2 regions of the Micromonospora sp. NPDC047670 genome follow, and region 1 is predicted to be linked to the other one. Evidence: riboswitches for the same ligand, from Rfam matches in the RefSeq annotation. Region 1 holds a riboswitch; the other holds the start of a gene.
The links. Region 1 has a riboswitch for cyclic di-AMP ahead of ACGF7U_RS04980 (coiled-coil domain-containing protein). Riboswitches for the same ligand answer to the same signal wherever they lie in the genome.

Region 1 (4,567 bases):
CCCTGGCCGCCGGGGTGCAGATGCAGCTCCGGAGCGTCGCTGGGCTGGTCGACGGTCACCGTCAGCCGGGGCGTGGGCGCGAAGACCATCACGTGCCCGCTCATCCGTCGTACCCGTTCATGCTCCCGCCTCCGCCGACGCTCGGTGACCCTTCAACAGCCGACGGTAGTCGGGCCGGAGGGCGGTTGGCCGGCATCCGCGCCGGTACGGGCGCGCCGTTGCCACCGCGCCGCGCGTGCGCGACGATCGGTCGACGGCAACGTGGGGAGACAGCGTGCTCAGGCGGGATTCCTTCAGCTACACCGTCCAGGCGCGCTGCTCCCTGGCCGAGGCCGCCGGGTTGCTCGCGGACCCGGCCCGGCAGGAGGACCTGCATCCGCTGATCGTCCGGGTCCGCCGGGTGGTGCCGCCCCGGCCCGGCGCGCGGGCCAGTTACCTCATCACCGACCGGTTGGCCGCCGGGCCGCTGCGGCTGCCGATCACCTACCAGGCCGATGTCCTGGTGGCCGGGCCGGAAGAGATCGTCACCGTGGCGCGGCAGCGGCCGGCCACCACCGTGCGCAACCGGACCCGGCTGCGGGCCGAGCCGGACGGCGTCGTCCGGATCGAGGTCGAGATCACCCTCGCCGCGCCCGCGCCGCTCTTCGGCTACGCCTTCCGTCAGGCGCGCGCGGCCCACCTGGGGCTGGCCGCCCGGCTGGGCGCCGTGCTGGACCGCGACTCCGGGCCGCCGGCCGGCTGAGCGCGGACGCCGACGACGCCCGACAGGCCCGCCCGGGCCGACGGGCGTACGCGTGGCACGGCCCCGGCGACCCGACGGGCGGGTCACCGGGGCCGGGGCGTCAGTAGACCGACAGGTGCACGTGGTTGGTGTGGTCGCTGGACGGGTCGCCGTTGGCGCCGCTGTACGACTTCCACCCGCTGCTGGGCAGCCAGATCTGCCTGTACCAGATCACGTAGAGCACGGCCAGCCGGTCGGCGTTCCTGACGAAGTACGCCGCCAGGTTGTTGCCGTACGTCCGGTCGCCGCCGGTGGCGTCGCCGCCGAACCCGCCCTTCTGCGCCGCGAAGTCGCAGGCCCGGCCCTTCGGGTGCTCGCCGGAGCCGCCGGGGCGGTAGCAGGAGACGTAGCGGGTGAAGCCGGCCGCCTTGGCCTGGTTGAGCGCGTGCAGGGTGCGCGGGGTGATGCAGCCGTTGGCGGGGGTGGGGTCGTTGACGCTGCACGACTCGGACGGCCAGGAGCCGTCGGAGTTGCGCGGCGCCGGCTTCGCCGTCGCGGTCGAGGTGCCGCGCGGCGCGCTGCCCCCGCCCGCGGCCTGCTGCTTCCGGTTGGCCACCGTCAGCGCCCGCTCGGCCTGCTCCTTGCGCTTGGCCATCAGCGTGACCTGCTTGCGCTGCTCCCGGATCTCGCCGTCCAGGGCGAGCTTGGTGCGGGTGGCCGCGTCGCGGGTCTCCTGAAGCTCGCGCAGGGCCCGGTCCTCGTTGGCGGCCACCGCGTCGAGGGCGGCGGCCCGGTCCATGAAGCCGTCCGGTGAGTTGCTGTTGAGCAGCGCGGACGCGACGCCGAGCCGGCCGCTGCGGTAGGCCACCCCGGCGATCTCGCCGACCTTCTCCGTCCGCTCGGTCAGCTGGGTCTCGGTCGTCTTGAGCTGCGCGGCGAGCTGCTGCTGCCGCCTGACCGACGTGTCGAGGGCCCGCTTGGCGTCGAGGTAGCCCTTGCTGGCGGCCTCCAGTTGGGCCCGCAGGGCGGGCGTGCCGCCCTCCTCGTCCTGCCCCGGCGCCGCGGCGAGCAGTCCGGCGCGGGGAGTGGCCGCCGCCGGGGCGGCGGTGACCGGGGCGACCGCGGCGCCGAGGGCGAGCGTCGCGGCGATCAGGGCCGCCATCCGGGCGGCGCGTCGTCGTACAGGTGCCATCACTGGCATACACGTGTCCTTCCGTCAGCCGCCGACCGGGTTAGCTGACGGGTTCGGGACGGAAGATCCCTACCGCTGACGCGGATGCACCCCACGAACATGGTTCCCCGGTTCGCCCCACCGGGCGATTAGGCGGCGGCCATCGCCGGCACCGGTGGGTGCCGCCTGGCGAAGGCCGGAACCGAGCCTACCGGTGCCGGTGTGACTGGTGCAGCGGGAGTGACTGCGGGTGACTGTCCGCTTACCGTCAAATCCGACATAAGTTGACAATACTCGCCCAGATTTAAGGTTGTGCTCATTACCACTCAACCGACCCGCAGGCCCCGGGGGACGTTCCGGGCTCGATCTGGAGCGTGGCGTGCTCGATCCGGAAGTCCTCGTGCAGCGCCGACCGGGCCGCGGTGAGGACCGCGCCGACCTCCGCGCCCGGTGCCATCGTCAGGTGCGCCGAGGCTACCTCCATGCCGGAGGTCAGCGTCCAGACGTGCAGGTCGTGCACCTCGGCGACGCCCGGCACGGCGGCCAGCCGGTCGTGCACCTTGGTGACCTCGAGGTGCTCCGGCGCGGCCTGCACCAGGATGCGCAGCGCGGCGCGCCCGAGCCGCCAGGTGCGGGGCAGGATGAACAGCCCGATCGCCACCGCCACCAGCGGGTCGGCCCACCACCAGTCGGTGACGGTGATCAGCAGCGCCGCGCCGATCACGCCGAGTGAGCCCAGCAGGTCGCCCAGCACCTCCAGGTAGGCGCCCTGCAGGTTGATGCTCTCCTTGGCCCCGGAGCGCAGCAGGGCGAAGGCGCCCACGTTGGCGAGCAGGCCGAGCAGGGCCACCGCGAGCATCGGGCCGGCAAGCACCTCCGGCGGGTCGCCGAACCGGCGGACCGCCTCGACGACCACGTAGACCGCGACGCCGGAGAGCAGCACGGCGTTGGCGAGGGCGGCCAGCACCTCCAACCGGTAGAGGCCGAAGGTGCGCTGCGGGTCCGCCCCGGCCCGCCGGGTGGCGGTGATCGCGGCGAGCGCCATGCCGATGCCGAGCACGTCGGTGAACATGTGCCCCGCGTCGCTGAGCAGGGCCAGCGAGCCGGTGCGGAAGGCGGTCACCGCCTCCGCCACCATCAGGGCGCCGAGCAGCGCGAACGCGGCCCAGAGCCGACCCCGGTGGCGGTGCGCGGCGTTCGCGACCGACCCGTGGTGGTGGTCATGACCTGCGCCCACGCGCCCACCCTCCGTCACCCGTCCGGATCCGCGTCCAAACTATGCTCACATCGCAATATATGCAAGTGGCCGCGGGGCGGGCCGGCGGCTCAGCCGACCGGGTCGACGGTGGTCAGCCGCTGGGTGGCCCGGGAGAGCGCGACGTAGAGCGTGCGTACGCCCGAGCCCGGGTCCGCCCGGATCTCGCCCGGGGCGACCAGGACCACCCCGTCGTACTCCATGCCCTTGGCCTCCAGGCTGGTCACCACCTGCAGGCGCGGCGCGGCCAGCCCGCCCAGCCACCCGGCCACCTCGTCCCGGCGGGGCACCGGGGTGATCACGCCGACGGTGCCCTCCACCTCGGCGAGCAGGGCCGTGGCCGCCTCCACCACGGCGGTCTCCAGCTCCGCCGGCGGCACCACCAGCTCGACCGGGTCGACGCCGGTGGAGCGCACCGCCGTGGGCAGCGGGAGGTCGGGGTGGAGCCGGCGGATCTCGGCCGCCGCGACCGCGAAGATCTCCGCCGAGTTGCGGTAGTTCGTGGTGAGGGTGAAGTGGTGCCGCTTGCGCCGGCCCAGCGCCTGGTCGCGGGCCCGGGACAGCTCGTCCGGGTCCCCGGTCCAGGCCGTCTGCGCCGGGTCGCCCACCACCGTCCACGAGGCCAGCCGCCCGCGCCGGCCGATCATGCGCCACTGCATCGGCGAGACGTCCTGCGACTCGTCGACCACCACGTGCGCGTACTCCCGGTAGTCCTCCGGGCGCTGGCGGGCCGCCTCGCGGGCGGCGCGCTGCCGGTCGGCGAACGTGCTCAGCTCGCGCACCCCGCCGGCCAACTGGTACGGGTCCCGCTTCGGCCGGGCCGGCTTCATCGGCTTGCCGAGCAGCGCGTCCAGCTCGTCCAGCAGCGCGATGTCGGCGATCGTCAGCCCGGCGCGGTCCAGGCTCCGGTACGCCTCCGCCAACAGCCGGATCTCGGCCCCGGAGAGGATCCCGCCGGCGTACCGGCGCAGCCGGTCGGGGCGGGCCAGCCAGCCCAGCACGTGTCGCGGGTGCAGTCGCGGCCACCACGCCTTGAGGAACTCCCGGAACTCCGGCCGCTCGACGATCTCGTCCTCGAACGCGCGCTGCTCGGGCAGCCGGCCGATGCCCAGCCGGCGGGCCTGGGCCCAGAGCGCGGCGAGGACGCCGTCGAAGCCGGCGCGGCGCACCTCGTTGCGGCGGGCGCCCCGGGGCATCGCCCGGTCCCGGACGGCGTCCAGCTCGCGGCGGTCCAGCCGGAGCAGCTCGCCCCGGTAGAGCAGGCGCAGCTCGGTGGGCCCCTCCGGCACCGCGTCCCGGGCGGCCCGCTCCAGCACCCGGCGCATCCGCAGCGAGCCCTTGACGGCCGCCACGGCCGGCGGGTCGGTGCGGGTGGCGCTCATGCCCGGGAAGAGGGTGCCCAGCGAGTGCAGCGTGGCGG
Region 2 (4,567 bases), on a different contig from region 1:
GGCCGGCCGCAGGTCGAGTCGATCGAGGTCCGGTCGGAGCCGGCGCGGGCCCTGGCGAACCCGACGGTGCTCTACACGCCGACCTGGACGGGCCACCACGCCGACGCCAACTACTGCTCGCTGCCGGTGGCCGAGGCGCTGCTGCGCGGGCTGCTGGCGCGGGGCGCGACGGTGATCCTGCGGGCCCACCCGTACACGTCGCAGAACCCGGCCTCGGCACGGCAGCTGGGGCGGCTCACCGAACTGCTGGCCGCGGACCGCGCCCGCAGCGGCCGGCAGCACGTCTTCGGCGCCGCCGCGCGCGAGCTGACCCTGGCCGAGTGCGCGAACCGCTCGGACGCGCTGGTCTCCGACGTGTCGGGGGTGATCTCCGACTACCTCTACTCGGGCAAGCCGTACGCGGTGACGGACATGGGCGGCGAGGGCGACCGGTTCGCCGAGCGGTTCCCGCTGGCCGGCTCGGGCTACGTGCTGCGCCGCGACATGTCCAACGTGGACGAGGTGCTGACCGCGCTGCTCGACACCGACCCGCTGGCCTCGGCCCGCTGGGCGACCCGGACCCGTTACCTGGGCGACTTCCCCGCCGAGTCGTACGCCGAGGCGTTCCTCGACGCCGCGCGGCGGCAGCTCGACGCGGGCTGGAACCCGCCGACCCCGCGCGCCGCCGGCGGGGCCGACCTGCCGGTCGAGCCGGACGAGGCGTCCCTCTCCCCCCGCACGTGACCCGGCCCGCGCTCCGGTGCCCGTCGGCCCGGACGCGGCCGCATCGCACGGGTCAGCGGTAGGGGTCGACGAGGGCCAGGACCGCCTCGGGATCCTCGACGTGCGCGTTGTGGCCCAGGCCGGGCAGGGTGGCAACCGGTACGCCCAGCTCCTTGAGCTGAGCGTCGGTGACCATGGGGTCGTGCTCGCCGCGGGCGAGCAGCACCGGCACGTCGGTCGCCGCCAGCAGGGCGGGCAGGTCCGGCTCGCCCACCCCGAACGCGGCCGGGTCCATGGCCAGCCGCCAGCGGCCGTCGACCTGCCGCAGCCCGGCCCCGACCGCGGGGTCGTCCGGCGCGAGGAGGCCGGTCAGGCCGGCCACCCGCAGGTAGCGGCGGGCGGCCTCGTCCCGACTGGCGAACCAGGTCACCGGGCGGTCGGCCAACTCCCGGGCCTTCGCCAGCTCGGCCGGCGACCAGACGGCCTTGATGCCGAGCCCGACCACGGCGTCGACCGGCAGCCCGGCGCCGCGGGCGGCCAGCGCCAGCCCGACCACGCCGCCGAGGGAGTGCCCCAGCACGACGAGCCGGTCCCCCGCCGCGAGCCCCACGGCGACCCGGTCGGCCAGCCCGGCGAACGAGTACGCCGGCAGCGGCGGCGACCAGCCGTGGCCGGCGAGGTCCGGCGCCAGCCACCGCCCCGCCCACCGGCGCTCCAGCAGCGGCGCCCAGGGCAGCCACACGTCGCCGGTCGCGCCCATGCCGTGCAGCAGCAGCAGGACGCGTCGACCGTCCCGGTCACCTGATTCATCGGCCATGCGCCGCAGTGTGCCACCCGCCGGACGCCCCGGCGAGGGCCCTGACCCGGAGACGACACCGGGCGCCGTCTCCCCCCGGGGGGAGGCCGACGCCCGACGGGTCGTCTCAGGCGGAGTAGCCGCGGGTGGCGGCCCAGTTCGCCAGGGCGACGGTGGACATCCAGTACGAGGCGGTCGCCGGGTTCGCCGAGTCGGCGATCTTCACCAGCCGCCCCTCGTCCTGGTAGCCCACGACGGCGATGTAGTGGCCGCCGGGGAACGAGTGCCAGCCGCCGTCGGTGTCCGTGGCGCTGCCGGCGATGTTCACCACGACGCCCCGCCCGTCGCTGATGGCGGCGACCACGTCGGCCTGGAGCCGGTCCATCTGCGCCGGGGTCGCGGCGTTGCCCGGGATCATCCGGGTCCGGTACGGGTCGCCCTTCACCGTCGCGTTCAGCACCCGGGTGGTGTCCTCGGCGGAGTCGGTGCCCATCTCGTCGGTGCCCAGCTGGGCGCCGAGGGCGTCCTGGCTGCGCGCGACGCCGGCGGCGCTGAGGGCGTGCCGGACGGCGGCCGGGCCACAGTTGTAGAAGGTGGTCTGGGCCTCGTAGTCGTAGTCCAGGGTCTTGGACTTCGGGGGCTTCGGCGGCTCCGGCTTGCGGGTCAGGTCGGGGTTCGGCGCGGCGCTGGTGGCGCTGGCCGAGGGAGCGGCGCTGGACGCGACCGCGGCGGCGGTCGACGGGGCGGCCGCGACGCGGGCCTCGCCGCGCGAGGCGGCGGTGTCGTCACGCGATTCGGTCACGGCCACCGGGGCCTGTGCGGCGGCGGGCGCCTCGTCGGCGCCGGCCAGCAGCGCGCCGGTGCCCGACGCCAGCACGAGCGCCGCGGCGGACGCGGCGGCCACCTGGTAGGGACGCTCGGACGTGAGGCGACGAAGCTGTCGCTTGAGGTGGTGCTTCACGGTTTCCTCCACGGGCTCGGGGGGTGAGCGGCCGTCGGTCCGCCGCAGGGGGAACCGACCGCGCGGACGGGGTCCGGGCGGGGTGGTGGGCCACTCAGGGGATTTGCGCCCGGGATGCCGGGCGACGGGCGGTGACCGGTGGGGTCAGCTCGCGGCGTGCGGCCGGGCGAGCGCGGGCACCGCGGCGCCGTGGAGGCGGCGGGTCGAGCGGGGGGTGGGTGGGTGCTGCACGAGGATGGAACTCCTTCCGACGCCGCCGACCGGGTTAGCTGACGGATTCGGGCGGGAAGAACGCCCTACCACGGGCCGTGGCCCGCGGATTCACCCCGGTGTTGCACTGGGTCCCCGGCTCGTCTGTGCGCGATTAGGCGGGTCGGCGCGGCGTCGCCTCTTGCGAACGGGTACCGCACCGGACGGGCCGACATTACTGGCCGGCCCGCGCCCTGCCAACCCGCCCCCACCTGCTTAAACCTTGATCGCGGGACTTTTTTGCGGGCAGTTTGGCACTGACGTGACTCAATGGAACAGTCGTTTTCCGGCGCGCCCTCGGTCGACAACCGGACGACCGGCCGACTTCGGCGCGGAATGGTTGGCGGAATTCGGCCGGGCCGCGCCCGATGACCGATTCGACCGCGCTGTGACCGGCGTCACCGAAGCCGGCCCGCGTCAGCCCACCCGCGCCGGGCGCCAGCGCGCGGCGGCCGCGGGGCGGTGCGCCTCGGTCGCCGGGCGGGCTGCGGGGAGCCGACCCGGCCGGAGCCGGACCGCCGCTGCGTACGCCTCCGCGGCCAGGGCACGCGCCGCCTCGGCGGCCAGGTCGGCGTCCCGCCACGCCAGCCGCTCCCGCTCGGCGGCGGCCCGGTAGCCGGCCCGCTTCGCGTCGCGTACCGCCCGAGCCAGCAGGATCTCCTGCTCGGCCGGGTGCCGGCGCGGATCCCAGCCCGCCCGGTGACCGAACACGTCGCTGAGTTGGCGGGCGGTCAGGTCACCGCGCCAGTGGGCGGCCATCGCCGCGTGGTGCAGCCAGCGCTCCCGGGCGGCGTACTCGGCGGGCGTGCGCGGGGTGCGGGGAGGGGGCAGGGCAGCAGCCCCGGTGAACCGGCGGGCGGCCGTCTCCGCCTCGTCGTACGCCTGCCAGGCCCGGTCGACCTCCTCCTGCGCGGCGAGCCAGGCGGCCCGCCGCCGCCGGGCGGTCCGGGCCGCACGCTCCGCCGCGACGGCCACCTCCTCCGCGTAGCGACGCAGGTCGGTCGCCTCGGCCGCCGGGTCGTCGGCGGGCGTCGGGGCCGGCTCGTCGGCGGACGGAACCCGCTCGGGGCGGGCGACCAGGACGGCGAGCACGGTCAGGGCCAGCAGGAGCAGGGCGGACCAGATGGCGGCGGCCCGCGGCACCTCGATCAGGAACTGGTAGAAGACGGTCTCCATGGTCGGCACCTCACGGGTAGCGAGTGCGGCAGCGGGGGCACCGCGGCGGGGAGCGGCGACGCCGCACCCCGCCGCCGGACGGGTGCGGGTGGTGGGGGGGCACAGGACGGGCACCTGTCGATGCCTGCGGTGGCGGAAGGGGCCTTCCCGACGCCTCGCGGCGGACGCGGTCGCGGGGCACGTCGGCCCGGCGGGATGGTGCGGGTCAGTCGCGCGGCGGGGCCCGGGGGCCGGCGGCGCCCGGCGTGTGCCCGGCCGGCGCGTGGGCCGGACCGGCGGCGACAGCCACACCGGCCTGGCCCGGGTCGGCCGGGGCGGCGAGGGCGGCGAGGGCGCTGGCGGCCCGCTCGTCGGCGCCGGCGACGCGGTCGTCGCCGACCCGGCGGCAGCCCGGCAGGTCGACGGAGACCGCCGTGACGGGGGCCGCCACGGCCGGGGGCACCGTGCCGGGGATCGCCGTGGCCCCGGGCAGCCCCGCATGGGCGGGGGCGACGGGGAACGTCCCGGCATGGGCCGGGGCGACGGGGAGCGCCCCGGCGTCGGCCGGGAGGGCGGCGGGGAGTGCCCCGGCACCGACGGCGAACGCGACCGCGACGGCGAGGCCGGTCAGCAGCCGCGCGGCCCACCGCGCCACCCACCACAGGGGACAGGTGAGCGCGACGGGGAGCACGCGACCACGCTAC

Region 2: another riboswitch for cyclic di-AMP. It lies ahead of ACGF7U_RS24220 (C39 family peptidase); the one in region 1 lies ahead of ACGF7U_RS04980 (coiled-coil domain-containing protein).

The regions. Positions count from the first base shown of each region.
Region 1 is NZ_JBIDDA010000002.1:79,402-83,968, forward strand. It holds gene ACGF7U_RS04970 (1-phosphofructokinase family hexose kinase) at 1-104, opposite strand, end outside; gene ACGF7U_RS04975 (SRPBCC family protein) at 275-742, shown strand; gene ACGF7U_RS04980 (coiled-coil domain-containing protein) at 843-1,913, opposite strand; cyclic di-AMP (ydaO/yuaA leader) riboswitch at 1,927-2,058, opposite strand; gene ACGF7U_RS04985 (cation diffusion facilitator family transporter) at 2,212-3,129, opposite strand; gene ACGF7U_RS04990 (HelD family protein) at 3,219-4,567, opposite strand, start outside.
Region 2 is NZ_JBIDDA010000011.1:137,445-142,011, forward strand. It holds gene ACGF7U_RS24210 (CDP-glycerol glycerophosphotransferase family protein) at 1-723, shown strand, start outside; gene ACGF7U_RS24215 (alpha/beta fold hydrolase) at 776-1,519, opposite strand; gene ACGF7U_RS24220 (C39 family peptidase) at 1,626-2,471, opposite strand; cyclic di-AMP (ydaO/yuaA leader) riboswitch at 2,699-2,840, opposite strand; gene ACGF7U_RS24225 (hypothetical protein) at 3,126-3,884, opposite strand; gene ACGF7U_RS24230 (hypothetical protein) at 4,090-4,554, opposite strand.